4 regions of the Shewanella sp. KX20019 genome follow, and region 4 is predicted to be linked to each of the others. Evidence: predicted binding sites of a transcription regulator. Region 4 holds the regulator's gene; each other region holds the start of a gene.
The links. Region 4 encodes LexA, which represses DNA repair genes until DNA is damaged. Its sites were predicted from a motif close to TACTGTATNNNNATACAGTA; they were not measured.
Positions count from the first base shown of each region.

Region 1: a site for LexA is predicted at 2,505-2,524, ahead of imuA (translesion DNA synthesis-associated protein ImuA). Genes of this name have one in related genera too.
Region 2: a site for LexA is predicted at 4,895-4,914, ahead of recA (recombinase RecA). Genes of this name have one in related genera too.
Region 3: a site for LexA is predicted at 5,623-5,642, ahead of JK628_RS10350 (YebG family protein). Genes of this name have one in related genera too.

Region 1 is NZ_CP068437.1:2,875,138-2,883,074, reverse strand. It holds gene JK628_RS12620 (MFS transporter) at 1-1,585, opposite strand, end outside; gene def (peptide deformylase) at 1,886-2,380, shown strand; gene imuA (translesion DNA synthesis-associated protein ImuA) at 2,612-4,141, shown strand; gene JK628_RS12605 (Y-family DNA polymerase) at 4,165-5,733, shown strand; gene JK628_RS12600 (error-prone DNA polymerase) at 5,733-7,937, shown strand, end outside.
Region 2 is NZ_CP068437.1:1,632,123-1,640,059, reverse strand. It holds gene csrA (carbon storage regulator CsrA) at 1-136, opposite strand, end outside; gene alaS (alanine--tRNA ligase) at 612-3,239, opposite strand; gene recA (recombinase RecA) at 3,721-4,791, opposite strand; gene mutS (DNA mismatch repair protein MutS) at 5,110-7,692, shown strand; gene rpoS (RNA polymerase sigma factor RpoS) at 7,741-7,937, opposite strand, start outside.
Region 3 is NZ_CP068437.1:2,346,603-2,354,539, forward strand. It holds gene rsmF (16S rRNA (cytosine(1407)-C(5))-methyltransferase RsmF) at 1-191, opposite strand, end outside; gene JK628_RS10330 (nucleoside recognition domain-containing protein) at 304-1,530, shown strand; gene JK628_RS10335 (MlaD family protein) at 1,596-4,220, opposite strand; gene JK628_RS10340 (paraquat-inducible protein A) at 4,198-4,842, opposite strand; gene JK628_RS10345 (paraquat-inducible protein A) at 4,832-5,458, opposite strand; gene JK628_RS10350 (YebG family protein) at 5,654-5,935, shown strand; gene JK628_RS10355 (GAF domain-containing protein) at 6,031-6,489, shown strand; gene proQ (RNA chaperone ProQ) at 6,775-7,404, shown strand; gene prc (carboxy terminal-processing peptidase) at 7,438-7,937, shown strand, end outside.
Region 4 is NZ_CP068437.1:334,255-342,191, reverse strand. It holds gene plsB (glycerol-3-phosphate 1-O-acyltransferase PlsB) at 1-782, opposite strand, end outside; gene nrfA (ammonia-forming cytochrome c nitrite reductase) at 1,197-2,585, opposite strand; gene lexA (transcriptional repressor LexA) at 2,886-3,506, shown strand; gene JK628_RS01520 (cell division inhibitor SulA) at 3,503-4,009, shown strand; gene coxB (cytochrome c oxidase subunit II) at 4,462-6,030, shown strand; gene ctaD (cytochrome c oxidase subunit I) at 6,040-7,644, shown strand; gene JK628_RS01505 (cytochrome c oxidase assembly protein) at 7,647-7,937, shown strand, end outside.

The DNA of each region.
Region 1 (7,937 bases), 2.5 Mb from region 4:
CAGCACCTTTGGCTACTTCTGAATATAGATAGCCTGATAATGGACCCGCCAGTAAAAAGCCAATAGCCGACGATACAAAATAGTAGCCCATAAACATGGCTTTTTTATCATTGGGCGCAAAACTGGCGACATATTCTTGGCTCTTTGGTGAGGCAACCATTTCCCCAATAGAGAATACTAAGATTGAAGTGAGCACCATTGCACCACCCATGACGGCCCCATGCGCAAATCCGCCAATGGCAGTACCTAGCGCTAGGATAATGGTTCCACCTACCAGTACTGGAAGGGCTTGGAAGCGTTCAACAAAACGGCTAATAAGCAGTTGCATCAGGACAATCGATAAGAAGTTAAGTCCGATTAGGTACTCAGGGTTAACTTGGCGATGTTCACTGGCCCAGCTTTGGGCGTATTGCGCTGCTAAAGCTGGACTTTGTCCAATTGCGGTCAATGCTTGGCTTATTTCGGTTGTTGGTACCATTACCTTGGCATGCACCAATTCAAAATAGGCTTGTTTCGCATTTAAGGTGCCCGCACTGAACTCTTGCGCTAAACGAGTGACTTCTGACTGAAGTAAGCTGATATCGACAGGTGCGAAAAATTGCTGCACCTCAGGGTAGTTGACTAACATCAACACCAGATCAGTGGTGTCGACAAAGTCACGGATATAGATAGGTAACGTAATAAAGATTTGCTGATACACCATCCACATACCAGACAGGATGAGTAGATAGATCACAAACGGTTTATTACCTAAACTAATTTTTTGACCATACCAAGGGGCGCTTTGCTTAGATGAAGCCAATTTGTCCCAAATAAAATGACCGCTAAACCAACATGCATAGATGATCAGTGTGGTTTCACCAGTGATCCATTTGGCGCCAAAAGACATTAATATCATCAGCGTACCAAAAAATAGTATAGCGAAGCGGGCATTACCGAGTACTTCTTGAATATCGCTGAAAACGGCCTTTAGTGGTTTACCTTTTTGGCTGTTTTGATCCGTCGGCTCTTTGTAGAATAAAAGTGCAGGGATAAAGTTAAGTCCGATCCAGAATGCAGACATAATGAATACCCAGTCCCAGCTTATTGCACGAACGTAACCGGCAATAAATGGCCCTAAGAACCCACCAATATTAACCATCATGTAAAATATGCCAAAACCTAAGCCACGGTTAGTGTCATCGGTAGTACGGGCAATGGTCCCAGTGACGACTGGCTTAAAACATGCCGCGCCAATGGCAACGCCCATAAAGGCGATAAAGAAGCCACTAAAGCTATCGACCTGACCCAATACATAATAACTGGGACACATTATCGCGTAAGAGATGAGAAACATTTTCCGGTAACCGTAACGGTCCGCGAGTGCACCTGTCAGCACAGGGAAAAGGTATAAGAAGAAAGGGATCATTCCTTGTAGTAGGCCACGCTCTTGATCTGAAAAACCTAATCCACCTTGATTTTGTGGTGAGGTCATATAAAGCGATGACAGGGCAAAAAATCCATACCAAGCGAGTCTTTCAAAGATCTCCATAGTATTAGCGACAAAGAATGTCGGGGGTAAAGGGGAGCGCACAGCTTGTGTCATATTATTATCCGTATATTTTATACATTTGCGTGAATGTTAACATAGCTATCACTAGAATGGATCGAATTGTGTGATTTCTGAGTTGTTTTACGCTAAGTAGCAGTCGTTGATTTAAGGCAATTGAGAGGGGTTACGCTACCGGCACTATGACTTATCGGGTGATTGTTGCTCTCTGTTTTATCTATTTTTCAGAGATAACAATGAAAAGTGTCTTAAGTTAAGGCGCGCCAGAGTTGCCTTTGTGGCTGATTCGGTCATAATAGCGCGAAATTTTTTAGTTAATACTAGTGTGATAATGATATGGCAGTGTTAGACATTTTAACGATCCCTGATGAGCGGCTGAAACGAAAAGCTGAACCCGTTAAGGATATTGATGCGGTGCAGGGTTTTATTGATGATTTGATTGAAACCATGTACGACACCGATGACGGTATCGGACTTGCGGCAACTCAAGTCGGTAGCTTACATGCTATTTTGGTTATCGACTTGTCTGAAGAGCGCGATCAGCCGATGGTATTGATTAACCCTGAAATAATAGAAACACGCGGTGATTTTCAAGGGGAAGAGGGCTGTTTGTCCATTCCAGGTTACCGTGCGAAAGTAAATCGCCATGAAGGCGTGAAAGTCACAGCATTAGACCGTACAGGGCAAGCATTCGAAATCGATACCGATGAGTTTCTTGCTATTGTATTGCAACATGAGATGGATCATCTCAATGGCGTCGTATTCACTGACCACCTATCAATGTTAAAACAGCAGATAGCGCTTAAAAAGGTGAAAAAATATAAATATTAGGGCCGTGCCTTAAAGTTTTTTACGCCGTAGCAAAGCATTATTTGATAACGCCCCTCAACAGAGGGGCGTTTTTTTTGGCTTGAAGATCTGCATCGAGTACTTGCGATCTCAATAAAGATAATTATACTGTATGTATGTACAGTATTTAAATTTGAGTATCATACAGCCTGTGACAAAGGCGTAGCACTTTAAATGATGAGTACGTTTTTATCACAATAGAAAGGTGGGCACATGGGGCACTCAAGCGCGAAGGCATTTTCAGTATTACAAGATAAAGAAGCGTCAGAGCAGATTGAGAATACCAGTTTCTTTAAACCTGTAACCGCCAATTCCCAGCGAATAAACGATGTCACTGACTGTGATAATAGAACTGAGACTCACTCGCTGGCTCAATTGTTAGCACGGCAGGATATCTGGCGTGGGCAGCAGTGGCAGTCACATGTGGCCTATTCGACAGGTTTTTCGTTGCTAGATGAAAAGCTTGCTGATAATGGTTGGCCGCAAATTGGTGTGTGTGAAATTTTATGTGATGGTGTTGGTCAAGGTGAGCTGAGTATCGTCTTGCCTCTATTGAAACAACTGCTAAGCCATGATGTGTCATCAACGCAAACTAATGATGCAATGGTGATGTTGGTGGCACCGCCTCACATTCCTTCGCCGCAAGCATTGTTACAACAAGGGCTGGATGTCGATCGCTTGCTCTGGATCGATACTGCAGAGCGAAAAGAGCGCTTGTGGGCTATTGAACAAGCGTTAGCGAGTGGCTGCGTACCGCTCGTATTAGCTTGGTTAGACAACTTATCGACAACAGAGGCGAGAAGACTGCAACTCGCAGCAGAGAAAGGGGAAGCCTTGTGTATGCTCTATCTACCAACAATCAATGCACAGCAGTCGCACCCTGTTAATTTACGCCTGGTGTTACAAAGAGCGTACTTTTCGGCGTTAAATACTGACGAGAGTCAGGGTAATCATAGTCAAAGCGCAAGTCTCGTCGAAACATCGATGTTGAAACTCGTGCCTAAGCATGCTGAACAGAAGCAATCCAGTTTAAGCCGATTTTCAAATAGCGATTTAGGGATGACTGAAGTCAATATTATTAAGCGCCGAGGTGGCTGGCCTAGCCCCACCTTTAGCTTACCGCTACTGCCTCCTCATTTAAAAGAAAGTCTATTGGGCGTGAGTGCTTGTTTGATTAATCAGCCTTTGCAGAGTGATGACTTGCTTGATAGTACTTCACTTAGTTATGATTTATTTACTCAAGAGCACTGCCAAGTACGGGTCGCAGCGCCTAAAGGGCTAGCGAATTATAGTACTGTCATTAATTGTCCACTACTTCCACAGAAAACGAATGATGAAGCCCTATTTGTTAATAGTTCCCATGCAATTAATAAAGATACAGCGATTAAAGTGGCAACAAGCAAGCTACGCCTTGTCGACGGGTTAATATTGGCTATAGGGACTGACGGTTTAAGTACTGACACTGTAAATATAGAGTTCGAGCGTGAAGAGCATTTACAGCTTGAACCGACACGAAGATTAAGCCTAGAACCGAGCAGTTCTCTGAAAACGCCTTTTGATGAGGCAAGGGTTCATACAATAGAACAGGTAACTCCAGCAACGGAAATATGCCACTCTAAGGTAAAGCGTCGAGCTCAACCATCGCTAATAGCCTCTTATGTCGATCCCGATAAAAAGGCGTGGGCAGAGTCCTACAAAACGCTGGCACAAGGGACGCCAATCTTACCTAACAAACTTCATTAATCGTACATCATGGTCTAATTGATATGTTATGGCTAGCAGTTCATTACCCACAGTGGGCACTGCAATACTTCCGCTATCGTAATGAGCTTAAGCAGAGCGATGAAGTATTGTTGTATGACCCTCATTCTTTACAAGTATTGGCGCTTGATGCTGGGAGTCTTAAAGCCGGAGTGACGGTAGGGATGAGCCTTGCTACCGCGCAAAGTGTAGCGCCGTCGGCGATACTCGTTGAGTTCGACATCTCCCTTAGTCAACAAGCTTCAGATTGGTTGTGCCAGTGGAGTTATGAGTTTAGTGCTCGCGTAGTGCCTCTGCGCTGCGCATTGGCGCATGATGCACACAAAGATGGCAGATCAAGCACCAAGTTGCATGTCGATGAGTTTGTCTGTAATACCCTGCTGCTTGAAGTCAGCTCCATGGCGCTTATTTTTAATGGCATTGATAAGCTTATTGAGCAATATGCTCAACGAGCCAAAAGTTATGGCTTAGAGGTATCACTTGCGACAGGTAACACGCCTTTAGCTGCCCAATTGCTAGCGCAGCAGTCTTCAGTAATGGCTGAGGTGACCTGGAGTGAACTGCTTGACTCTGATAAGAGTGATGCATTACTCAAGCAATTATCGATTGACTCACTACCTATATCAGGCTTTCTAAAGCAAAGCTTTCTCGATATCGGGGTTAACTCTTTTGCTGCATTATGTGCTCTGCCTGCTAAGGAGCTTGGGCGACGCTTTGGCCCTAAATTGCTGCAACTTCTAGCAAAAATTTCGGGCGTTTTACCACATCCGTTAATTTATTTCGAACCAGAGGAAACTTACCTGCAAAAGCTGACTTTATTGTATGAGGTTGAGTTGATGCAAGGAATTGTTTTTCCATTAGGAAGAATGTTGAAAGAGATGGCGAGCTACTTAAAGCAACGTCAATTGGCGATTCAACAGCTTAAATTGACTCTTATCTACCGTGACTGTGAGCGCAGTCAACTTGATATCATTATTCAGTACCCTTTCGCCGAACATCGAAGTGATAACTTATTAAGTTTATGCCGTATGCAATTAGAACGGATCACCCTGTATCAACCTGTGGTTGAAATGGTTATTTATGTCGATAAATTTGTGCCTATGGCGATTGCTAATGATAACTGGTTTGGACAGCAAACGGCTCAAGGGCAACGACCAGAAAAAGTATTGAGGCTGATGGCGCTACTGCAAGCTAGGTTGGGGAGCGATAAAGTGAAAGGGTTGCAAGCAACTTCGGCGCACTTACCAGAGGAGAGCTGGCAAGCCACAGTTCTATCCGTTACTGGGCATGAACATCGACCTGTTATCAATTCATTGCAGCAACTCTATGATGTTGGTCATCAGGCAACGGGCCTAAGCGTGGGAGCGTGCCGTCCAAGCTGGCTGCTGACAACGCCTGAGATGATCTCTATTGAGACAGTTGAGCTGCTTAAAGGGCCTGAAAGGTTACAAACGCTCTGGTGGCAAGAGCCTCAAATATGCCGTGATTACTATATTGCGAGTCATCATCAGGGTGGTCTATGTTGGGTATTTAAAGATGGTCGTGATTTTTTCTTACATGGCTGGTTTGGCTAATGTACGCCGAGCTACATGCTATTTCGAATTACAGCTTTCTTCGAGGGGCTTCTCATCCCCATGAGTTGGTCGAACAAGCGGCGCTATTGGGATATAAAGCAATTGCGATTACCGATGAGTGTTCATTTGCCGGTATCGTTAAGGCATATGAGGCAGCCAAAAAATATCAGCTCAAATTGCTTGTGGGGGCAGAGTTTCAATTAGCTGAAGGGCTGTTTGTGTTACTTGCCATAGATCGTAAAGGTTATGGACAGATCAGCCAATTGATCACTACCAGCCGTCGCCGAGCTGCCAAGGGCGAATATCAACTGCAGTTTAGTGAGCTAGAGCAGGGCTTGGAGCATTGTATTTTATTATGGCAGCCTGCCTCTCTTAATCCCATCCGCAGTGATCTAGGTGACTTATCACCGCAACTAGAGGCTTACCAAACAAAGATGCTTGCCATTGGTCACTCCGTTAAGCATGCTTTTGCTCAGCGCTGTTATCTGCTGATGGAGCGTAGTTTAGTCGCTGGTGAAGCATTAAAAATTCAGTTATGGACTCAGATTGCAGAGCAGCTAAACATGCCGTGTGTGGCAGCTGGTAATGTGCGTATGCATTGCGAGAGAAGACAGAAACTGCAAGATATACTCAGCTGCATCCGTTATGGCAGCGAACTTTCACAAGCGGGGGAGCGCTTATTAGCCAATGCTGAAACGGCGCTTAAACCCATTAGTGCAATATATAAACGTTACCCCAAGGTGTGGATTGATAACGCACTGCTTATTGCTGCGCAGTGTAAGTTTTGCCTCGATGAACTTAAATATGAGTACCCGAGCGAAGTGGTGCCAAGTGGTTTATCAGCGAGCCAATATTTAGCACAAGAGGTCTATAAAGGCGCAATGCGCCGCTTTAACAATCAGGTGCCAGCGAGCGTGATATCGCAGTATGAAAAAGAGCTGATCTTGATTAAAGCAATGCAGTATGAATACTTCTTTTTGACCATCTTTGATATCGTTCAATACGCCAAGTCACAGCAGATTTTGCATCAAGGGCGTGGCTCCGCCGCTAATTCTGTTGTTTGTTACTGCTTGGGGATCACTGAGGTAGACCCTACTAAAGTGAACATGCTGTTTGAGCGTTTTGTTTCTAAAGAGCGTAATGAGCCTCCTGATATTGACGTTGATTTTGAACACGAACGCCGTGAGGAGATCATTCAATATATCTATCGTAAATATGGCAGGGAGCGGGCGGCGCTGGCTGCGACAGTGATAAGTTACCGGTTTAAAAGCGCACTGGCGGATGTTGGCAAAGCATTGGGGATTGATAAGCAGCACCTAGACCATATTCAGCACAGCATTGATAGGCGTGACTCTGAAACGGATTGGTTAACCCAGCTACAAGATAAGTCCTTGGTACCCACCGAGGGGATGGGCAAATATCTATTGCCGTTAGTGCAAAGTATTTTAGGATTTCCGCGGCACTTATCGCAGCATGTTGGTGGCTTTATCATCTCCTCGGGTCCTTTAAGTGAATTGGTGCCCGTTGAGAATGCAGCGATGGCTGATAGAACTGTTATTCAGTGGGATAAAGATGACTTAGAGAGCCTTGGGCTGCTAAAAGTGGATGTGCTGGCGCTGGGTATGCTGACTGCTATCAGGAAATGTTTTGAGCTGCTTAGCACAACTCAACATCGTTTTACGATGGAGCAAGTGGAGTGGGAGCAAGCGGCTGTTTATAACATGTTACAGCGCGGTGACTGTATCGGCGTATTTCAAGTTGAATCGAGAGCACAAATGTCAATGTTGCCAAGGCTTAAGCCGCGATGCTATTACGATTTAGTGGTACAAATTGCCATTGTACGTCCTGGGCCTATTCAAGGGGATATGGTGCACCCTTATTTAAAGCGTCGAGATGGTTTAGAGAAGATCACTTACCCAAGCAAAGAGGTAGAGTCTGTATTGTCTCGAACCATGGGGGTGCCGATTTTTCAGGAGCAAGTGATTAAGTTGGCGATGGTAGCAGCGGGTTTTTCCGGCGGTGAAGCCGATCAACTACGCAGAGCAATGGCGAGTTGGAAAAAATCGGGCGAGTTACAACAATTTGAAGCTAAGCTGCTTAATGGTATGCAAAGCCGAGGTTATTCTGCTCAGTTTTCACAACAGATCTACAGTCAAATAAAGGGCTTTGGTGAATATGGTTTTCCTGAGTCCCATTCAGCAAGC
Region 2 (7,937 bases), 1.3 Mb from region 4:
CTTCACGATGGACAGAGACCTCTTTAGGTGCATTTACACCAATTCTTACTTGGTTACCTTTAACGCCTAATACAGTGACCGTAACTTCATCACCAATCATCAGTGTTTCACCAACACGACGAGTCAATATCAGCATTATTTTGCTCCTTTAGTTCCTAAATCTGCTTTATACGGCATTATTCCGCTATATACTTATTATAGAGTTAGCTTAGTACAAATTAACAGTATTCAATTTGAAATACGCTAATTAATTGCACCTTTACTGCCTTTATCTACAGTTTTAACATCAAAACCCTACAAGCCATATTAAAAAATTCTGCACTAAAAAGGCTATGTTCAAATATAGAGATTAAACAGACATGAAAAAGATTTTAAGCCTATTTCAGCAACCGCCCTACACTTCAACTAGCCAAACAACTTTTCATTGTCGCAACCAACCATACCAAAGTTAACTAGTATATCTACTAGTTTTCGCGTAAATGGTGATATTCATGCAATTAGTTTGCTAAACATAAGCACTCTCATTAGCACTTATGCTAACTTTTACCCTTCAGACAACAAAAAACGCCCATAAAGAGCGTTTTAAAAACTTCCATTAAACAATCGAACGATTAGGCTAACTTGTCAGAAATCCAAGGAATGACACTATCAAGTGCAGTTTGGAGGTTTTCAGGCTGACTGCCACCCGCTTGCGCCATATCTGGACGCCCACCCCCTTTACCACCTACTTGAACAGCAATAGAGGCAACAAGCTCACCCGCTTTCACTTTCCCAGTAAGATCTTTAGTGACACCAGCGATTAGATTCACCTTAGCGTCACCTGCGATACCTAATACCACAATGCCAGACTTAAGTTTCTGCTTGAGCTCATCTTGCAAACCTCGCAGCGACCCGGCATCTACACCTTCGAGCTTCTTAACTAAAACTTTTATACCGTTGACGTCAACAGCTTCACCTGCAAGGTCGGCACTCGTTGCTGCCGCTAGTTTATCTTTTAACTGAGCGAGCTCTTTCTCTAGAGATTTAGACTTGTCCAGTTGTGCCTTGAGCTTGGCTACAACAGAAGCGCTATCACCTTTTAATAATGAGGCTGCTTCTTCAAGTTGAGCTTGTTGCTTAGCGATGTAGGCCAGTGCAGCTGCCCCCGTTACCGCTTCGATTCTGCGAACACCCGCTGCAATACCACCTTCAGAGGTGATCTTAAACAAACCAATATCACCTGTGCGGCCGACGTGGGTTCCACCACAGAGTTCAATTGAGAAATCGCCCATCGCCACCACACGGACTTCGTCGTCATACTTCTCGCCAAATAACGCCATAGCGCCTTTTTCTTTGGCTTGCTCTATGTCCATCACTTCAGCGGTTAAGGCGTGGTTACGGCGGATTTGAGTATTGACCAGCGCTTCAACCTCTTTAACTTCAGAGGCTTTAACAGCTTCAAAATGAGAGAAGTCAAAACGTAAACGCTCAGGGTCGACTAATGAGCCTTTCTGAGTGACGTGTGTACCTAACACTTGACGTAGCGCAGCGTGCAGTAGATGTGTAACAGAGTGGTTTAACTCTGTACTTTGGCGACTCTCATTATCGACATGAGAAGAGACTGGCTGGCCGACCTGAATTGAGCCGACCGCTAGCTTTCCGATATGACCAATTGCTTGGCCATATTTTTGAGTATCTGTAACGTTAAACTCAATACCGTCGGCATTCAGCACACCTTTATCGCCACATTGACCACCAGACTCACCATAAAATGGTGTGCTATCGAGAACGATTACCGCTTCATCACCTGCCGCTAGTTCACTAACGGACTCACCCGCTTTATAGATAGCACTGACAGTCGCTTGATTACTAAGCTGCTCATAACCAACGAAAGCACTCTGGGCATCAATCTTTAGACCATCATTATAATCTGTTTCAAATTGACCTGCTGCTTGAGCGCGACTTCGCTGCTCAGCCATTGCGGTTTTAAAACCCGCTTCATCGACGGTAATATTCCGCTCACGACAAACATCAGCGGTTAAATCGACAGGGAATCCATAGGTATCATATAATTTGAAGGCTGTTTCACCGTCTAATACATCACCTTTTAGATTCGATAATGCATTATCAAGGATCCCTAGACCGCGCTCGAGTGTACGAGCAAACTGCTCCTCCTCAGCTTTAAGCGACTTTTCAACAATCGCTTGAGTTGCGACTAAGCCTTTAGCAGCATCACCCATAACTTCGATCAACGTCGGTAGCAACTTATAGAAGAAGAAGCTGCTAGTCGCGCCTAATTTATTACCGTGACGTACTGCACGACGAATAATACGACGTAATACGTAACCGCGGCCTTCATTTGATGGCATCACGCCATCGGCAATTAGAAATGCACATGAACGGATATGATCAGAGATTACGCGTAGTGACTTATTCTCTAAATCCGTGACGCCAAGGATTTCAGCTGTCTTTTTAATTAGCGCTTGGAAAATATCAATCTCATAGTTTGAATGCACGCCTTGCATAATCGCAGCAATACGTTCAATTCCCATTCCGGTATCTACAGAAGGTTTAGGTAGCGGGTTCATGTCACCGTTTGACTGACGGTTATACTGCATGAACACGATATTCCAGATCTCAATAAATCTGTCACCGTCTTCTTCTGGTGTACCAGGGCGGCCACCCCAGATATGATCGCCGTGGTCATAGAAGATTTCAGAACATGGACCACAAGGTCCGGTATCACCCATCTGCCAAAAGTTATCTGAAGCATAAGCCGCACCTTTGTTATCGCCTATGCGAATAATATTTTCAGGTGCGACACCGACTTTTTTAGTCCAAATTTCATAAGCTTCATCATCAGTTTCATAAATTGTGACGCATAAACGCTCTTTAGGCAGCTTTAACTCTTTAGTTAAAAAGTTCCAAGCAAAGTTTATTGCGTCCTCTTTGAAGTAATCGCCAAAACTAAAATTACCAAGCATTTCAAAAAATGTATGGTGGCGCGCGGTGTAGCCAACATTATCTAAATCATTATGCTTACCGCCCGCTCTTACGCATCGTTGAGATGAGGTGGCACGGCTATAATTGCGCTTGTCTTCTCCAAGGAATACATCTTTAAACTGGTTCATACCCGCATTAGTAAATAATAATGTTGGGTCGTTAACTGGCACTAAAGAACTACTATCAACGACCTGATGACCATTGGTGCGGAAATATTCCAAAAAAGCACTACGCAGTGCTGCAGTGGTTTGATACATGAAACCGTCCTGAATTAGGTTGTGCAACTAGCCCAAAAAAGAGCCTAATGATAAATTTTTATGAAGAGCATTATAAGCAGTGTCATGACTAACAGCTAGCCCTGAAGGTACAAAACTGCTTAGACACTAAAAATAAAATGGTTATTAGCAGATCATTTAAATATATGAGTGCTGAAAGAGATAAAGGTGTAAACGATAACTTCAACCCACTTGCGTATCCCATAGCTAAAGGTATTTGTTCACACAGAAAAGTTAACCGATAGATAACGAGTGCATTTAACAGCGGCCAGGTATAGATCGCAAAAACGAAGAGTGGGGTTTGAGCTTGGATTGATTCTTATAGAGAAAGAGAATGTCGGCGCACTACAAACGTTATCACGATATGCACTGCTGGCTGAGCTGTAAAGAAAAAGGCTAGCTTAAAAAATGATTTTTAAACTAGCCTAAATAATTAATTTAAAACGTTTGTTGAAAAACGAACTTAAAACACTTCGCCTGTTTCTAAATCAACATTATCACCAGCGGTGTCAGCAGCATCAGGTGCTATCTTTTCGCCTTTATTCAACAACATTGAACGCAGAGCTGTTTCAATCTCGTCTGAGACTTCTGGGTTTTCAATTAAGTACTTTCCAGCATTGGCACGGCCTTGGCCTATCTTGCTACCCTTGTATGCATACCAAGCACCTGATTTTTCGATTAACTTATGAATAACACCTAGGTCAACTAGCTCACCAGTGCTGTTAATGCCTTTGCCATAAAGGATTTGGAATTCAGCTTGCTTAAACGGAGCAGCGATTTTGTTCTTAACCACTTTAACTCGCGTTTCGTTACCAATAACTTCATCGCGGTCCTTGATGGCACCGATACGACGAATATCTAAACGAACAGAAGCGTAAAACTTAAGTGCATTACCACCCGTTGTGGTTTCAGGATTACCAAACATCACACCAATTTTCATACGAATTTGGTTAATGAATATAAGCAAAGTGTTTGATTGCTTAAGGTTACCCGCAAGCTTACGCATTGCCTGGCTCATCATACGTGCCGCTAGACCCATGTGAGAATCACCAATTTCGCCTTCAATTTCAGCTTTTGGCGTTAACGCAGCTACCGAATCGACAACAATAACGTCAACGGCACCAGAACGAGTCAATGCATCACAAATCTCTAACGCTTGCTCACCAGTATCAGGTTGTGAACAAAGCAAGTTATCAATATCAACACCTAGCTTTTGTGCATAAACAGGATCCAAGGCATGCTCAGCATCAATAAATGCACAGGTCTTACCCTGCTTTTGCGCTGCAGCAATCACTTCTAAAGTCAGTGTCGTTTTACCTGAAGATTCAGGACCGTAGATTTCACAAATACGTCCCATTGGCAGGCCACCGGCGCCCAACGCCACATCCAAAGATAGAGAGCCAGTAGAGATCGTTTCAACGTCCATCGAACGATCTTCGCCCAACTTCATAATTGAACCTTTACCAAATTGCTTTTCAATTTGACCTAAAACGGCATTTAACGCTTTCTCTTTATTTGGATCAGTCTTCTTCATCTTTATGTCCTTTGAATCACAGTGCTAACACAGTTTCAGCACTGTATTATCATTTAGGTGACGACTCTAATGTCTTCTTTAGGGCCTCAATATGAAACTAGTATACTGTACAATCATACAGTATCAAGTGCTGTGCGAGATTTTTTTATTAAGCTCATAAAAACAACTAGATAGCTGGAAATACCTCTAAACATAACTCAATTACCAGTATTTCCTTGTAATAATACCCACTAAAATGGGTAAAAAATTGCTAAGATTGCAGCCATAATTGTTTAATGGCCACTATGCGCCGCAGTAAAGTACAGGCAAAGCAAATCGATGACTGCTATTGATCCGCAAAACTTAGAAAAACACACTCCTATGATGCGTCAATATTGGACGCTAAAAGCACAACATCCAGATATGTTGTTGTTTTATCGTATGGGAGACTTCTACGAGCTTTTTTACGAAGATGCCAAACTCGCTTCTGAGTTGCTTGGTATATCGTTAACTGCACGAGGAAAAAGCGGTGGCGATCCGATCCCCATGGCGGGCCTCCCCTACCACGCTGTAGAGGGTTATTTAGCCAAACTAGTGCAACTTCGGGTGTCAGTCGCGATATGTGAACAAGTGGGCGATCCTGCAACTTCAAAAGGGCCGGTTGAGCGCAAAGTTGTTCGTCTCGTTACGCCAGGGACTTTGACTGATGAAGCGTTGTTGCAGGAGCGGCAAGATAATCTGCTTGCTGCACTGTATCAAGGCAAGACCGGCTATGGTTATGCAACTCTCGATATCGCATCGGGCCGTTTTGTCGTCACAGAACTGGCAAATATCGAAGCACTAGAAGCTGAATTGCAGAGAACCAACCCAGCAGAATTGCTTTATAGCGAAGACTTTTCACAAATGAGCCTAATTGCAGGCATGAATGGCACTCGCCGCCGCCCAGAGTGGGAGTTTGATTTTGATACCTGCCACCGTTTACTGCTAACTCAATTTGGCACCAAAGACCTTAAGGGTTTCGGTATTGAAGACGCAAGACTTTCGCTGCAAGCTGCGGGTTGCCTCATGCAGTATGTCAAGGATACTCAGCGTACGGCACTACCACACATTAATTCAATTGTGCGTTTTAACCAAGCTGACAGCATTATACTTGATGCTGCTACACGTCGTAATTTAGAGCTGACAATCAACCTACAGGGCGGACAAACTAATACGTTAGCATCAGTATTAGATAACACGGTTACAGCAATGGGTAGCCGTATGCTACAACGTTGGTTACATCAGCCACTACGTGATCACCAAGTGATTAACGCTAGACAGTCATCTATTGCCGAGTTAATCAGCAGTGATTATTACCTTACTCTTGCTGAAGACTTAAAAGCGTTAGGTGATGTTGAGCGGATCACAGCTCGTATCGCCCTTCGTAATGCCCGCCCAAGAGACTTTGCCCGCTTGCGCCAAGCATTAGGTCTGTTACCGCAACTGCAACAAACGCTTAAGTCAACAACGGTTCCACACCTTCAATATCTATCACAGGTTATAGGCGAATTCCCTGAAGAGTTGGCATTACTATCCAATGCAATCGTCGATAATCCACCAATGCTTATTAGAGATGGCGGTGTAATACGTGATGGTTATGATACAGAGCTTGATGAGTGGCGCGTACTAAGCGCGGGCGCTACCGATTACTTGGCCCAATTAGAGGCACGAGAAAAAGAGCAAACGGGGATATCGACGTTAAAAGTCGGCTACAACCGAGTCCACGGTTACTACATTGAGGTCAGTCGCCGTGAATCTGATCTGGTTCCCCTTAGCTACCAACGCCGTCAAACCCTAAAAAACACTGAGCGTTATATCATTGCGGAGCTAAAAGAACATGAAGAAAAAGTCCTTTCAAGCCAAGGTAAAGCACTCGCATTAGAGAAGCAGTTATGGGAACAGTTATTTGATCTACTACTGCCGAAAATACATGAATTGCAAGAGTTTGCCAAAGCAGCAGCAGAATTAGATGTCTTGTGTAACTTCGCAGAACGTGCCGAAACGCTTAACTATGCCTGCCCACAATTATCTGACTCTACAGGAATACATATAGAAGCGGGTCGTCACCCCGTTGTCGAGCAAGTGAGTCAAAGCCCCTTTATCGCCAATCCAGTCACACTGGATGACAAGCGTAAAATGCTCATTGTTACCGGTCCAAACATGGGCGGTAAGTCTACCTATATGAGGCAGATAGCACTGATCACTTTAATGGCGCATATTGGTTGTTATGTTCCCGCGGCGCATGCGGTGATAGGGCCAGTAGATAGGATATTTACCCGAATTGGTGCCTCTGATGATCTAGCATCAGGACGGTCAACCTTTATGGTAGAGATGACCGAAACGGCTAATATCCTGCATAATGCTACGCCAAGCAGCCTGGTTTTAATGGATGAAATAGGCCGCGGTACATCTACCTATGACGGCTTATCATTAGCATGGTCGGCGGCAGAATATTTAGCCAATAACCTCAAAGCGATGACCCTATTCGCCACCCATTACTTTGAGCTAACGCAGCTTCCTGAGCAGATGGATAACGTCGAAAATGTGCACCTAGATGCCGTTGAACATGGTGATTCAATCGTATTTATGCATGCAGTGCAAGAGGGACCTGCGAGCCGGAGTTACGGGTTACAGGTGGCAGCGCTCGCCGGTGTACCAAACAGTGTCATAAACGCTGCGAAACAAAAACTTCACCATTTAGAGAGCCGCGATCAGGCACTGGAGCAATCACACAACGGTAACCTGACTGCGCAGCAAGTGATCAGTTTCCCAACGCAAGCTACATCACCGGTTATTGAGGCACTTGATAAGCTCAATCCCGATGAACTTACGCCCAAACAAGCGCTCGATTATCTTTATCAATTGAAAAAGATTTCAATTTAAGTAGATAAAGAAAAGGCGCCAATGGCGCCTTTTCTTTATCTTAAGGTTCTACACTCTAAAAATAGCCTCGACAGATAGACCTTGGGCGCCTAGCAAATCTTTTAAACGCTTTAACGCTTCGACTTGGATCTGACGAACACGTTCACGGGTCAATCCAATCTCTTTTCCGACATTTTCAAGTGTAGATGGCTCGTAACCTAATAAACCAAATCGGCGTGCTAACACCTCTCTTTGCTTAGTATTAA
Region 3 (7,937 bases), 2.0 Mb from region 4:
GGGATCTCGGTGAAACTCCAGCCTTTCGGGGTCATCAATGCGATGAAATCCTCTGCAGCTATCTTTAGCGTATTGACACGTATAGAGGGGCGCAGTGGCTTGTTGCTAAAACGGATAAAGTCTTCCATGGTGAGGTGAGGTGGAAGATCTTGTTCGATGCTACTGATAAAATTCTGATTAAAATGAGCCATATGCTTGAGGTAATGCGATAAAGTATTCAGATTATAACCCTAAACAGCGATATAGTGGGAGCACATGTATGGAACTGTGTAGTGATGTACGCGATTAGGAGAGAACCCCTAGGTGTTAAATAAGATTTGGTTTGGCTTTTTTACCATTGCTTTGGGCGCGATATTTATCCAGTTATTGAGTGGAAATATTGGCGTTCTTAGCCATAGTGTCGACGCTATTTTTTCTAGTGCTAAGCTTGCAGCCGAGATTGCTTTAGGCTTAATTGGCGTGCTTTGTCTTTGGATGGGGTTAATGAGAGTTGGAGAAAAAGCTGGCGTTGTAGCATTTTTCTCCCGTGCTTTTGAGCCTCTGTTATCTCGATTGATGCCAGAAGTGCCACGTGGACATGCCGCTTATGGCAGCGTTACCATGAACTTAACGGCAAACATGCTAGGGCTGGACAATGCTGCCACACCGTTAGGGCTTAAAGCGATGCAAGACTTACAGACGTTAAACCCTGTTAAGCATACTGCCACCAATGCACAGATACTATTTTTGGTACTCAATACTTCATCTATAACACTCGTGCCTGTTACTGTTTTTTTATATCGTGCGCAGCAAGGCGCTGCTGCCCCCGCGGATATATTTCTTCCTATTTTGTTAGCTACAAGTGCCTCGACATTAGCAGGAGTAATAGCGGTCGCCATTGTGCAGCGTTTATCGATTCTAAATACCGTCGTAATCGCTTATGCAGCGGGAATTTTAGCGGCATTAACGGCGTTAATCTTCTATTTGTCGACACTGACTGTTACGGCTATTGGGGACGTCAGCACTGCCATGGGTAATGGTATTTTACTGCTACTCATTTTTAGTTTTGTGTTGGTAGCAGGTTTTCGTAAAGTAGCAGTTTATGATGAATTTATTGAAGGCGCTAAAGAGGGTTTTTCTCAGTCGATAAAGCTTATTCCTTACCTTCTAGCAATGTTACTCGCTATTGCTTTGCTACGGGCTTCTGGTGCGTTGGATTACGCATTGGATCTTTTGGCCGGACTCGTCGCTTTCGCTGGCGGCGACACCCGTTTTGTAGAGGCAATGCCGACGGCAATAATGAAACCATTTAGTGGCTCAGGGGCCAGGGCGATGATGTTAGAGACGATGCAGCATTATGGCGTTGATTCTTTTGCTGGGCGACTCGCGGCTATTTTGCAGGGAAGTACAGAGACAACATTCTATGTGTTGGCTGTCTACTTTGGGGCTGTTGGCATACGCAATGGCAGGCATGCCTTAGCGTGTGGTCTATTTGCTGATCTCGCTGGGATTTTGGCGGCAATCATTGTTTGTTACCAGTTTTATGGTTAATTAACGAAAAAAGACGATGCCAAACAGTATCGTCTTCCTCCTTAAATAGTCACTACCATCTTACTCTATTTGGCTGTTTGTCTAGGAGCCCACTCAAGCCAAAGCGGATCGAGTGCAGGGCTAAGAGAGAAGCGGTCGTTAGAATCAAGCATGTTGTCTGTCGTGGTCATGTCTTTAGTCGCTAAGCCTATGCCACCGGCCAGTATTGTTTCCAAAGAGCCTGTCTCTATCTGTGCGCCAGAGAAAAGACCCACATCGACCTTCACTCCAGAAAGATCCCAAAAAACACTGGTTTTATTGATAAGGTGGCGATATGAATTCTCAATGTGCGCTGTCATCTCAATGCCTGTACCATCGTCTATCAATCTGTATTTATCAACTTGACCAACCTTTACACCACGGAAGAAAATCGCAGTGCCTTTATTGATTGAGCCCAGACTGCTATTGGTGATGATGATAGTTAATGCGTTATCAACATTGTGAAACGGTTTTTCAATTAAGCCGACAAACTCTGACGATGTTTGTGTACTAACGCCTGGGAATACCGAAATATAGGGCCCAGTTATAATCGCTTCTGGCGCTTCTATACCGGCTAACGACACTTTTACATCGACGATAGAGAAGGTTGCATCTTGCTGACTAAAATTAGCGGCATAATCTCCGTAAAGGTAAGCATCGACGATTAATTCAGATAGATCTTTACTCAGCACAACAGAGCGGACTTCACCCACTTTGTGACCTAAATATCGAATGGGTGCCTTCTTTGCTAACTTAACGCTAGCGGGGAAGGTTAATGTGACAGCGGTTGATTGGCTTAAGGCGAGAAACTTTGAATCGTATAGGTGTTTGTCGCTACCCGCTACAGGGCTGTCAAGTAAGCCTAATGCGATCCCACCCTTAATTGCACCTAGAAGTGGTGATACTTCAACCTCGACACCACTTAGGTTAGCGTTTATTGATAGTGCGCTATTACGCCAAAATACAGTTTTATCTGTGAGTAAACTGGCAAATGATTTTTGGATACTGATGTCAATGACGAAGTTATTCTCTTTGCGCTGCCATTCAACCTGTTCTACTTGGCCTATCTGCATTTTTTTATAATATACAGGTGAGCCTTTAGTAACATCAGCTCCATTTTGGCTGGTTAACTGCTTGTTAATTAGTCTCTTACTATTAAAGTAGTTTTCAGCGTCGCTATTGTTGGCAAACACATTGAGTGAGGCTCCACTATCTAGTTGTTGACCACTGCTACTTCTAACTAAGCTTAATGCTCCAAGGGCAAAGGTATTTAAATCTCTTGCTGAAACAGCAATCCCATCGATATCCGCCTCAACAGATAGTACTGATTCAGCGATAAAGTAACTGCCTTTGGTGATTAATGACTTAAAATCGCCATCTACTTCAATATCGTATTCCACTTCGGTTAACGAATCATTTAACTGGCTTGATAATACAGTACCGATTGTTATCTGTTTAAACCGCAACTCCGCGCCAGCAGAGATCCCAGGATTGGTGTCGGAATGTAACGTTAATGCCAGTTTTTGCGTGTTTGCAGGCTCTGGTCGTTCAGTTAATAGTGAGTATTGCTGCTGTGGCTTGCCCGAGCCTGGGGTAAAGTTAATCACACTGCCAGTCAATAATCTTTCAGGGTGGTTTATGCCACTGAGAGATATATCAGCGCCTTCAAGCCAAAATGTTGAACTGCCAGCGAGCAATTCACTATATTTACTGTCAATTTTAGCTACTAAATTAACGCCTTCGTCGGTTAGTGTTTTGTTAGTGATATGTCCAATTTCAATGCCTCTAAACATAATAGCGGTGTGTTTCGACACTGATTCAGAGCCCGTAGCCGTTAGCATGAATTCAATACCCCCGAAGGCCTGCTCTTCACTTTCGTACAGAGAGAATTCATGCTGATTCTGGGCTTCCTGCGAAGTTTCGCTAGAACTGAAGCTGATACCACCGGCTAAAATAGCGGCTAGGCTTTCACTGCGCACCTCAATTCCAGATAAAGAGGCATCGATGCTGATCCCTGATACATTCCAAAATTGAGAATCGACTTTGACCAAATTAGCATATTGTTGCTGAATAAAAGCGGTGACAATGATTTTTTTAGTGCCGTCCAAACGGTACCCAACGACTTGTCCTACGGGGATTTGACGATAAAAAAGAGGGGAACCGACATCGAGAGAACCCAATCTTTCGGATGTGATGTTGACAATAAGGCCCTCATTGCCAGGAGTAATGACGGGGGCGGTAATTTCAGCTTCATAAAATGAGCGAGATTCGCCATCGCCTGGCAACATTCCGATGTAGTTGCCGGAAAATAGTGTATCGAGACCTTCAACGCCGGTGATGGATGCTTTGGGTTTGACTAACCAGAATTTGGTGCCCTGATTGATAAACGGTGCAGAGCGGTAGTCCATTAACACATCGACATTTACACCTTGAAGTTCATCATCAATACTAATATCGACCACTTTACCTACAGTGAGACCTTGGTATTTAACCAAGGTTTTGCCTATGTCTATTCCTGTCGCGCTCGGGAAATGAATTCTGACCTCGATCCCCGATTCGCGAATGCTTTTAACACCGAGCCAAGCACCCAGCGCAAGCGCAATAATTGGCAATAGCCAAATAGGAGAGAAGAGTTTTTTCTTTACGACTTTAGGTGTTTGTACGTGAGTCATTTTTAGATTCCAGTCGGTCCCAGAGTAAACGTGTATCAATAACCTTGGCTGCCAGTTGCGTTAGCAAGATGACTAAGGCAAATGCAGTTGCCGCTGGAGCGGGCTTTGCGTCCAGCAACTGGCCCATATTGACTACGGCTACTGTTAATGAAATAACAAAAAGGTCTAGCATAGACCAACGACCTATCCATTCAATAATATGAAACCCTATCATTAGGTTCTTTTTAGAAATAGGTAATTTAAAGCTGATAGCGGTTAAGTATATGGTGAGTCCAATTATTTTTAATAAAGGAACCAAAATACTCGCCGTAAACAATATGATCGCAATCGGGATCATATCGGTTTTTACCAGATGCGCGATGCCTGAAAATATAGTGTCTTGAGTGACTTTTCCTTGGTTTGTCAGGGTTGTTATCGGGTAAAGGTTTGCCGGAATTAACAAAATGGCGGCAGTAATTAACAAGGCCCAGCTTTTTTGTAAGCTAGCGTAGTCTCTGATGGTAAGTTTAGTGTCGCAGCGACTGCAGCATGCCGACTCTGCACAAGTCACCTTATTGCAGGTTGGACAACAGGTTAGCCCTATCTGTTTGCCTAAGGTGGAATTGTTTGGGTTACTGTTCAAGAAAACTCCACATATGCTCTAAATCGTACTCTCTCAAAAGAAATAAATTCATAATAAACAGCATTGTAAAGCAGAAGGTTCCAAAACCAAAAGAAACAGTTGCAAAATCTGCCAGGTTGAAAGCGGCAACTAAAAAACTAATGACATAAATTTCGAGCATGGTGAGTTGGGTCAGTAATCCCTGTAGCTTTAATGCCTGTTTTAATACTGACCTTAAAAATGAATGCTGTAATCCATATTTTATAATCACAATTTGCACCAGTATGGACACGAGTAGTATTCCTGGTGCGATTACAGCTGCTGTCATTACTGCAATAGCGACGACCCAGTAGCCCTGTTGATATACAGCTATAGCACCTTCGAGCACCGTTGTGGTACGCATACTGCCTAAAAATTCCAACTCTAGTACGGGATACGTATTGGCAGGGAAGAAAAATATTATCGCGGTAATACATAAAGCCAACATGCCGTTTATAGAACAATAAGGCGTGTCATACAGTTGCGTGTGACAACGCGGGCAAAGTGCTCTCACCCCTGTTGGAAGCGCACGCTTTCTGATGACAAGGTCACAAGACCGACATAAAGTAACACTATTATCTAGCGCGTCCGATGCCATAAGAATCAAAACCTCTATAAAACGTACTAAGTTAAAGAAAAAGTTTTATCGTGATATAGAACTCAATTTATTCGTAGGCAATTGATTAATACAGAGTCCTTAATATATAAGCGTACCAGATTTTCAAGAAAACTTGCATAAGAACTTCAATGTGTGAGACTCTTTACTGTATATAAAAACAGTGCGAGGTTAATTATGGCCGTTATAACAAAATTTGTTGTCGTTAGAGAAGGGGTTGAAAAGATGACTTTTACATCTAAAAAGGAGGCCGATGCCTACGATAAGATGCTTGATGTCGCTGACAACTTGATCCCCTTTCTGAGCAGAGCAGAACTAGATCTAGCAGATAATGATATTGAAAAAATCGGTTTTTATCTGGCGCAGCATAAAGACGAGCTGCAATCCTTGTTGAAAGGTAGTGTGCCAGAGAAAAAGAAAGCCATTAAAAAAGTATCAAAAAAGACTGATTCAGAATAATTAAAGTTAAAAACAATCAGTTTGAAATTGATTGCTGGCTGATAGAATATGGTTAGTTTATTTGTTTCAATCGACGAAACTGTTAGGGGATATTAATGACTGCGCCATTTTACGACACTTTAAACCGTCAGGTTACCGCTTTGCTGACGGGGGAAGATGATCAAGTCGCGGCTTTAGCCAATTTTTCAGCTTTACTAAATGACAACTTAGTAGACCTTAATTGGGTTGGATTCTATCTATTAAAGAATGATCAGTTAGTGCTTGGGCCCTTTCAAGGAAAAGTGGCTTGTTCTCGTATTCCGATAGGTAAGGGCGTGTGTGGTACTGCGGTTGAAACAAACCAAACACAAAGAATTGCAGATGTGCATCAATTTGCGGGTCACATAGCGTGTGATTCGGCGAGTAATTCGGAACTGGTAGTGCCCTTCAGACGTGATGGTATTGTTATCGGGGTACTAGATATTGATAGCCCGTCGTTATCAAGGTTTGATGAAATTGACCAGCGTGGGGTAGAAACGATGGTTAAAAGTCTCGAAAACTGCCTATTTGGTTAATCTACGAGCAATTATTGTTAATTGATGGTCGCAATCATTTCGTGCTTCTCTATAATAAGCGGTTTGGGCAATGAAATCTCAAATCGTGATTGTTCGGTAAAGCGAATCAATAGCGTTTATGGTAGGTTGTTGCTAAGGTAGGTTTGATTTTGCCACTTAAAAAATAGGTTAATCATTATTAATTTGTTTTTTAGGTCATAATCAGACAAATATGAACGACACATAAATCGATGAGAGGTAGAAACTCTTTTGGTGGTGTCCCTTTTTTAAATTGTGGAAGTAAAGATGGAATCAACAGAAAAGTTGACCGATACCAACGCTATTCTTGCGTACTTATATGAAACATTTCCTTTATGCTTTATCGCTGAAGGTGAAACTAAGCCATTAAAAATCGGATTGTTTCAAGATTTAGCGGAAAGGTTAGCTGATGATTCTAAAGTCAGTAAGACTCAACTCAGAATCGCTTTAAGAAGATACACAAGTAGCTGGCGTTACCTTAAAAGTGTGAAAGCCGGTGCACACCGTATCGATTTAGAGGGTAATTCTTGTGGTGAGCTAGAACAAGAGCACGTTGACCATGCTCAAGCTACACTTAAAGAAAGTCAGGAAAAAGCGAAAGCAAAAAGAATCGCTAAGGCTGGTAAATCCGCTGCGCCGACTAAGAAGCCAGCTAAAAAACCGGTTGCTAGAAGACCGAAAGCGGCGACAAGCGCAAAACCTGTAAAAGAGAAAGTAGCAGAAGTAATTTTAACGCCTGCAGTATTGGCTGAGTTGAAGAAAAATCAACGTGTAAATGTCAAACTAGGTAAGGCACCAGTAGCTGGTGTTATTTTGGATATCAAAAAAGAAGATGTTCAGATTCAGCTAGATTCTGGTTTAACAATTAAAGTTAAAGCTGAATACATACTACTGTAATGGCTTAAAAGCATGTAAAGGAGTAACTTGTTGATGCGGAAAATGTCTCTGGCTGTATCTATCGCCAGTATTTTTGTAGGATTCTCGGCGTGGGCTGTTAGCCCTACTATTCAATTCAGCGAGTTACCTGCTTTAAAACAGGAACCCCAGCACAAGGTGGCGAGTAAACGCGTCACTGGTTTGTTTACTCGATCACATTACCATCGTTTTGAAATGGACGATGCGTTCTCAAAGCAAGTTTTCGAACGTTATCTTAAGCAATTAGATTATCGTAAAAACGTGTTATTGCAATCTGACGTTGATAGCTTTATGGCGTATTCAACTCAGTTTGACGACATGTTGAAAAGTGGCAATCTTCAACAAGCATACTCCATGTTTGAAGTCATTCAAAAGCGTCGTTATGAACGATTTTCCTATGCGCTTTCTTTGCTTGATAAAGAGATGAAATTTGATGTTGCAGGTGATGTTTACGAATTTGATCGTAAAGATGCCGCTTGGCCAAAGAATGAAGCCGAACTCAATGAACTCTGGCG
Region 4 (7,937 bases):
TCTGCGGCGATTTCATCTAGATACTCCATCGCTTTAGCACGAGCTTCTGTTTCGGAGATTTTTTTATTAACCGCTTCCTCTTTAATTGCCCGAGTGATTGATTCTGACTTTAACAAAGCATGAAACAGAGCTTGGCGTTTTGGAAGTTGAGGCCCGGTCATGACTTTACGCTGACGCTGAAAATGCACTCGTGCAACGCGGGCAAGTTTTTGTGCAATACGCTTATCGGTGCCGTGCTCGTCTGCCATATAACGCAAAGAAACAGCATTAGAAAACTGCACAAAGCTATGTCGACCCAAAAATAAGATCATCAAGCACTTGCGTAGCCAAGTTGGATTTTGGCGCTCCAATACGGCGGCACGCATGGTGTCGTTTTCTTTGCCCGGCGTTCGTCCCCAATAGAGGCTTACCGGAACCAACTGAATATCTAATTCTGCGTTTTGCTTATGCACGCTTAACAAGCGTTTAAAGCAATGCAAATACTGCTCAGCACTTTCCCTTTCACCAAATAATGGCTTGCTACCTTCAAGGCAGACAACTCGCGGCGCACTCACCCCATTGACCTCTAGGTCATCGTAAGGGCTAGGCAAACCGAACTTACCGGTCATTTCACTAAGGGCTGCTATGTCACTAACAGATTCTGTTTTCATGACATAAACGAGTGGTTTGCTTGGATCAAGATTGAGGTCTTCAAAAGGATCGTGGGGCACAACAATAGTTTGCACGAGCTTTTTTTGGATCCAGCGTAATGATTTAAACCAGAGAGAGTCTTTTTTCGACATGATTCGCTTGCAGTAATGGTCGCTTGTAATACGTCATAGAATACCAGAATTCCCAACTGTTTGCGCTACTGCTTTACAATCCCAATGGGAAACACTAGTGCATTTATGGAACAGTGACTTAGCTTATTCTCGGTGTACAGCTAGTCGATTAAGTCTGGTTCTGCCCTGTTAAAGCCCAATAAATCTAGCCCTAACTTATATGTGGGATTCAGTTTAAGAGTGAATGCCCGTTTCATTGCGATCAATAAGTTAGTTGAATAGTGCACTTGCATATAGAAAGCGGCCCCTATACAGAAGCCAATAAGCAGGCATAAAAAAGCCTCAATAAAGAGACTTGGTATTACTGCCTATACAGCGGGCTTAGGTGGGATTAAGCAATGGAGTCGTTCGCTATATAGGACTTATTCTTATTGGCTACTTATCGTATTTAGCTTGTCGTTCCTCAGCTTCTTTGTCCCACGCTGGAAGCACTGTTTCGCTAAACGTTGCCTTTTCTGCTTCTAGCTTATCCATATCTAAACCAATCGCTTTTTGTGCTTTTTCTTTGGTCGATATATCCGGGATAGCTACGGGCTGCTTAACGCCCTTTTCACCTAACAACCTAGCAAGTTTAACCCTTGCGTCGGCTGATAAATCAATCGCTGTCCCTAATACCCTTAACGCTTCTTCAGGGTTGTGCATTGCTATGCCGTGTGAAGCGGTAGCATGATCCCAACGCCATTGAGAATGTCTAATATCATCCTGTATTGGCTTTAACTCTGCTGCCGTTGCTCCGGCCTTAATAGCTGCGCCAGCTTCATAATGAGCGTGTACTAACTGAGTTTCGACCCAGTCTTTAAGCTCGTTAATCATTGCCTGTCGGTTTGCAACAACAGCTAACATCTGCTCTTTGCTCTGTTCGTGACAATTAGCGCAACCCACCTCGAAACGGTCAAACGGGTTTCCAACCTGATGATCGGTAAACTTTCGGCCCTTTGCGTTGGTGATCTTTGGCATGTGACAATCAATACAAGTAACATCGTTTTGACCATGAACGCCTGAACTCCAAGTTTCATAATCCGGGTGTTGAGCTTTCAACATTGGTGTTTTTGATATTTGATGCGTCCAATCTACAAACTCTATAGAGTCGAAGAACTCTTCCACGCTATCGGTATCGACGCCATTATCCCAAGGGAAAGCCGCTTTCTTGGTTTCTTTCTCGAAGTAGTATTCAACGTGGCACTGACCGCAAACCATAGCTTTTTTATCGGTTCTAGAGGCATCGTCCCAATTCTTACCTATCTTATCCATTGCCCTTTGAGCGAATGGTCTAGATACGCGAAGTTTAGACGAACCGGGTTCGTGACAATCCTGACAACCGATAGTATTAACAATCTCAGATCCTGCCGCGCTCCATTTCTCACTGAAGAAGCCGTCTTCACCCTGTTCTGTAATCATACGGGGGACGTCTGGGCCTTTACACGACCAACAAGCCATAGGCTGTAAATCTTTGTGGTCTGCGTCCGGGCTTCCAACCCTTAGCGTCCCTCTGAGATCTGTTACTGCGTATTGATGCCCGCGCGGGGTGTCATAATCTCTTGAAAACGCATAACCCGCCCACAACACGGCAAGGTTAGGATTTTCTTTAACTTCGTCGATTTTCTTGTCTTGCTCTATCGTCTTTTTCCAAGTGTTATATTGCTTTGGAAATTTCTTTTGATATTGCTCACTGCGAGGATCTAGTTGTTCACCTGCGAAAGCGGCGGTACATATAGCGCTTATGACTAAGCCAATGGTGCTTAGTTTGAGTATTTTATTGTTCATCGTTTAACCCCACGTTTCTATTCTGAGCCGTATATTAAGCGAGACTATTCAATAAGATAATTCGGAAGTTTTTACTTAAAGAGTAAGAATTAATGAAGCCTTACCAACGGACATAAAAAAGCCCCCAACGAAGGAGGTTTTTTATATTCAATTGGTGTGGTGCACTTAGATCTTGAATTCGGGTTGAACGCAGCTTTCAATCTTAAATGCCAAACATATTAACATTAACTTGGTTAATACTTGCGCGAACCAGAATACTGTATATACTGACAGTTACTGTATGGAAAGACAGGCTTAATTATGAGACCACTTACACCACGCCAAGCTGAAATTTTAGAGCTTATTAAACGCAATATTTCAGACACAGGTATGCCACCAACCCGTGCCGAAATCGCAAAACGTTTAGGCTTTAAATCTGCCAATGCAGCCGAAGAGCATTTAAAAGCTTTAGCGAAGAAAGGCTGTATTGAGATCATACCGGGAACTTCTCGAGGCATTAAGCTAACTCAAGAAGATACCGAAGAGGCCGATCTCGGTTTACCACTTATTGGCCAAGTGGCTGCAGGCGAACCGATTCTGGCTCAAGAACATGTAGAGCAACACTATAAAGTTGATCCTGCGATGTTCCGTCCAGCAGCCGACTTTTTGCTACGAGTACGCGGTGACAGTATGAAAGACATCGGCATCCTGGAAGGTGACCTATTGGCGGTTCATAAGAGCCAACAGGCTCGTAATGGCCAAGTTGTTGTCGCCCGTGTTGAAGATGACGTCACGGTTAAGCGGTTTGAAAAGAGGGGCAACAAAGTCTTCTTACATGCCGAGAATGAGGATTACTCACCGATAGAAGTCGATCTGGCAAACCAAAGCTTAAGTATTGAAGGTTTAGCCGTTGGCGTGATCCGTAATGGAGATTGGCAATGAACAAATTATTAGGTGTAAGCCCGCGTCACCCTGGCCTTTGGCAAGATATACCCAATTCGACGATGTCTAAAAAGACAGATATCGAAACTATGATATCTCATACTCAGGGACGCAATGAATTAAAACAGATCTGTGGTCAACTGGCTCAACTGAGCCTGCAGGGTCGCTGGATTGTATTAATTAGCCCACCTAATATCGGTTACAAACAGATGCTAGCTTCAGCTGGCGTACGGATGGATAGGATCCTACTTGTACATGCCAAAGATGAAGTAGAAACACTTTGGGCGATGGAAAAAGCGCTCACCAGCGGGACATCGAGTGCAGTGATAACCTGGACTAACGAGTTAGATGCACGAGACAGTAGACGACTGCAGCTAGTCGCCAAGAGCGCTCAAGCGGTAGGTATCATCATTGAAAATGCGAACACTCACTTACCTGACAGCACAATAAACGCACAGGGCGAGCCATTTAATCAAGGCTCTTTGTTCACTGCAATGCATTAAGCATTTATTTATATTACAGTTCTAGTCTTTAACTAAAGCTCCCTACTCGGGAGCTTTTTTATTCCTACCACTAAACAAATGAATCAAAAAGTGATCTTGATCAATATTTCAACACCAAGTAGTGTAGGTACTGATAACAACGATATTTTGTTATATCCGAACGATTTAGTCGTCGGTCTTTATGTATGACTGTAGATCCTTTAAGAGTATATGAAGACTGAGATCGGCCTGATATATTTCAGCCGTAGGTGCCACCGTGGTTACACCAACCAGTATCAAGTACTGGAACTAAATAAAGTCTAATCGATAGTCGAAAACTAAAATAACGACACGATAGATAAACCACTCGCGCACTTTGAAGTCATCGTTGCTTTTTTGGGAACGAAGAGTTTACATAGAGCAGAGACTTACTGTGTGACTCTTCTTTGTCTTGTTGACAGAGGAGAAGTCTAGTGAAGCAATTGTTGTACTGTGTGTTGGCGCTAATATTTTCGCCTGCACTTTTTGCATCAGAAATGCCATTTAATATGACAGAGGGTGTGACGGAGATCAGTGGTAAGGTTTATAACCTCCACATGATAATCCTTTACATCTGCTGTGCTATTGGCATTGTTGTTTTTGGCGCAATGATTTATGCCATGATCAACCACCGCAAATCAAAAGGCGCTGTCGCCGCCAACTTTCATGAAAGCACTAAAGTCGAGATTTTGTGGACTGTAGTGCCTTTTATTATTCTTATTATCATGGCTATTCCAGCAACCAAAACCTTGATTGCAATGGAGGACCCCAGTAATGCTGAGCTCACCATTAAAATTACAGGTTCGCAGTGGAAATGGCATTACAGCTATTTCGATAAAGACGTTGAATTTTATAGTTTAATGTCGACTCCTAGAGAGCAGATCGAGGGCACCGAAGCTAAAGGTGAACACTATTTGCTCGAAGTAGACAAACCTCTCGTATTGCCGATTAACCGCAAGGTGCGCTTTCTAATGACTTCAGATGACGTTATCCATTCATGGTGGGTACCGGCTTTTGCGGTTAAAAAAGATGCTAACCCTGGTTTTATTAATGAAGCTTGGACGCGGATTGATAAGCCCGGTGTTTACCGTGGTCAATGTGCTGAACTTTGTGGTAAAGATCATGGCTTTATGCCAATTGTTGTCGAAGCACTCACAGAAGAAGACTTTGATAAATGGTTAATTGCTCAAAAGGAACAAGCGAGTAATGCTGAAGCTGCAGCTCAAGCAGCACTTTCGCAAACCTTGACCATGGAGGAGCTGATGGCTCAAGGCGAGCAGATCTATCTGGCTCGATGTGCCGCTTGTCACCAACCTAATGGTGCAGGTCTTCCAGGCGTATTCCCTTCTCTTATTGCTAGTCCAATTATCAAAGGCCCCATCGCTGATCATATCGATATCGTATCGAATGGTATGACGGGCACTGCGATGCAAGCATTTGCTAAGCAGCTGACTGCCACTGAAATCGCGGCGGTAATTACCTTTGAACGTAATGCTTGGGGCAATGACTCTGGCGATACGGTTCAAGCTGCCGATGTCAGCTCAGCAGCGTCAGGTACTGCAGCAAGCAGTGATACTGCCGCCGCAGTACCAGCCACTTTACCTGCTACCCTACCTAAAACCGAGCAAGCTGCAGCGAGTGAAGTCACAACTGAAGTTGTTGCAGACGTTAAAGCGGTTGCTCTGGATGACTTAACCATGGATGAGCTTATGGCCATGGGTGAGAAGGTCTACATGACTAGTTGCGTTGCTTGTCACCAAGCTGCGGGAACGGGTTTGCCTGGCGCTTTCCCTTCATTAGTTGGCAGTCCGGTGATTACAGGACCGGTAAGCGGTCACCTTGATGTTGTCATCAATGGTAAACCGGCTACTGCAATGCAGTCATTTAGCGCATTGCTGACACCACAACAGCTTGCTGCGGTGGTGACTTATGAGCGCAATGCTTGGGGTAATAACTCCGGTGATGCAGTTCAGGCTAGTGACGTTGTTGGCCACGGAAAGTAAGGGATTAAAATGAGCACAATTACACAAGATTCGCCAGCCGCTCACGACGATCACCATGATGACCATCATCATGGGGCGCCGAAAGGCATCATGCGCTGGATTTTAACCACCAACCATAAAGATATCGGCACGCTCTACCTATGGTTCAGTTTCATTATGTTCCTTACGGGTGGCGCGATGGCCATGGTCATTCGCGCTGAGTTATTTCAGCCAGGCCTGCAGCTAGTCGAACCAAACTTTTTTAACCAGATGACAACGGTACATGGTCTGGTGATGGTGTTTGGGGCAGTTATGCCAGCCTTTACCGGCTTGGCTAACTGGCTTATTCCGATGATGATTGGTGCGCCAGATATGGCACTGCCAAGAATGAACAACTGGAGTTTTTGGATTCTACCATTTGCATTTGCCATCCTACTCAGCTCGCTGTTTATGGAAGGCGGTGGTCCTAACTTTGGTTGGACATTCTATGCGCCACTGTCGACAACTTATAGCCCTGACAGTACTGCGCTTTTCGTTTTTTCAGTTCATATTATGGGGATGAGTTCGATAATGGGGGCGATTAACGTTATTGTCACCATCGTCAATATGCGCGCTCCAGGTATGACATGGATGAAACTACCGCTGTTTGTTTGGACTTGGCTAATCACAGCATTTCTACTCATAGCAGTGATGCCGGTGCTGGCTGGCACGGTGACTATGGTATTAACCGATAAGTACTTTGGAACCGCCTTCTTCGACGCTGCAGGCGGTGGCGACCCGGTGATGTTCCAGCATATTTTTTGGTTCTTCGGTCACCCCGAAGTGTACATTATGATCTTGCCATCCTTCGGCATCATCTCAGCGATTGTGCCTGCTTTCAGTCGTAAACCTCTGTTTGGTTACGCGTCGATGGTTTATGCAACGGCTAGTATCGCCATACTGTCGTTTTTAGTATGGGCGCATCACATGTTTACCACGGGGATGCCGGTATTTGCCGAACTCTTCTTCATGTATTGCACCATGCTGATTGCGGTGCCCACGGGGGTAAAAGTCTTTAACTGGGTTGCTACCATGTGGCGCGGCTCAATTAGTTTCGAAACCCCAATGTTGTTTGCTGTGGCGTTTATTATCCTGTTCACCATAGGCGGTTTCTCGGGGCTGATGCTGGCTATAACACCTGCTGACTTCCAGTACCACGACACCTATTTCGTGGTGGCGCACTTCCACTATGTACTGGTTACCGGGGCGATATTTTCCATTATGGCGGCGGCGTACTACTGGCTGCCGAAGTGGACTGGCAATATGTATAGTGAAACCCTAGGAAGATGGCACTTCTGGTGCTCGGTGATCTCGGTGAATGTGTTGTTTTTCCCAATGCATTTCCTCGGGTTAGCGGGTATGCCACGCCGTATTCCCGATTACGCTATTCAGTTTGCAGATGTAAACCAGATCGTATCGATTGGCGGCTTTGCCTTCGGCCTGTCACAATTGATCTTCTTAGCTGTAGTCATCAAATGTATTCGTGGCGGTGATAAAGCCCCCGCTAAACCATGGGAAGGCGCCGAAGGTTTGGAATGGACTCTTCCGAGCCCTGCACCTTATCACTCGTTTACAACACCACCTGAGGTGAAGTAAAGATGAAGCAAGCACAGAGCAAGTCTAACCGCAAACTCATTGGCATGCTGCTGCTAGGTGCAGTGGGGATGTTTGGTTTTGGCTTTGCCCTCGTGCCTTTATATGACGTGCTTTGCGACACTCTCGGTATTAATGGTAAAACCCAAAGTACTGCCAGTGTCTATAAGCCCGTTACGGTAGATAAAAATAGAACCGTTACCGTCGAGTTTGTTTCCCAAGTGCAGAGCGATCTGCCTTGGGAGTTCAAACCTGAGGTCAACAGCATGCAAGTTCACCCTGGAGAATTGATACGA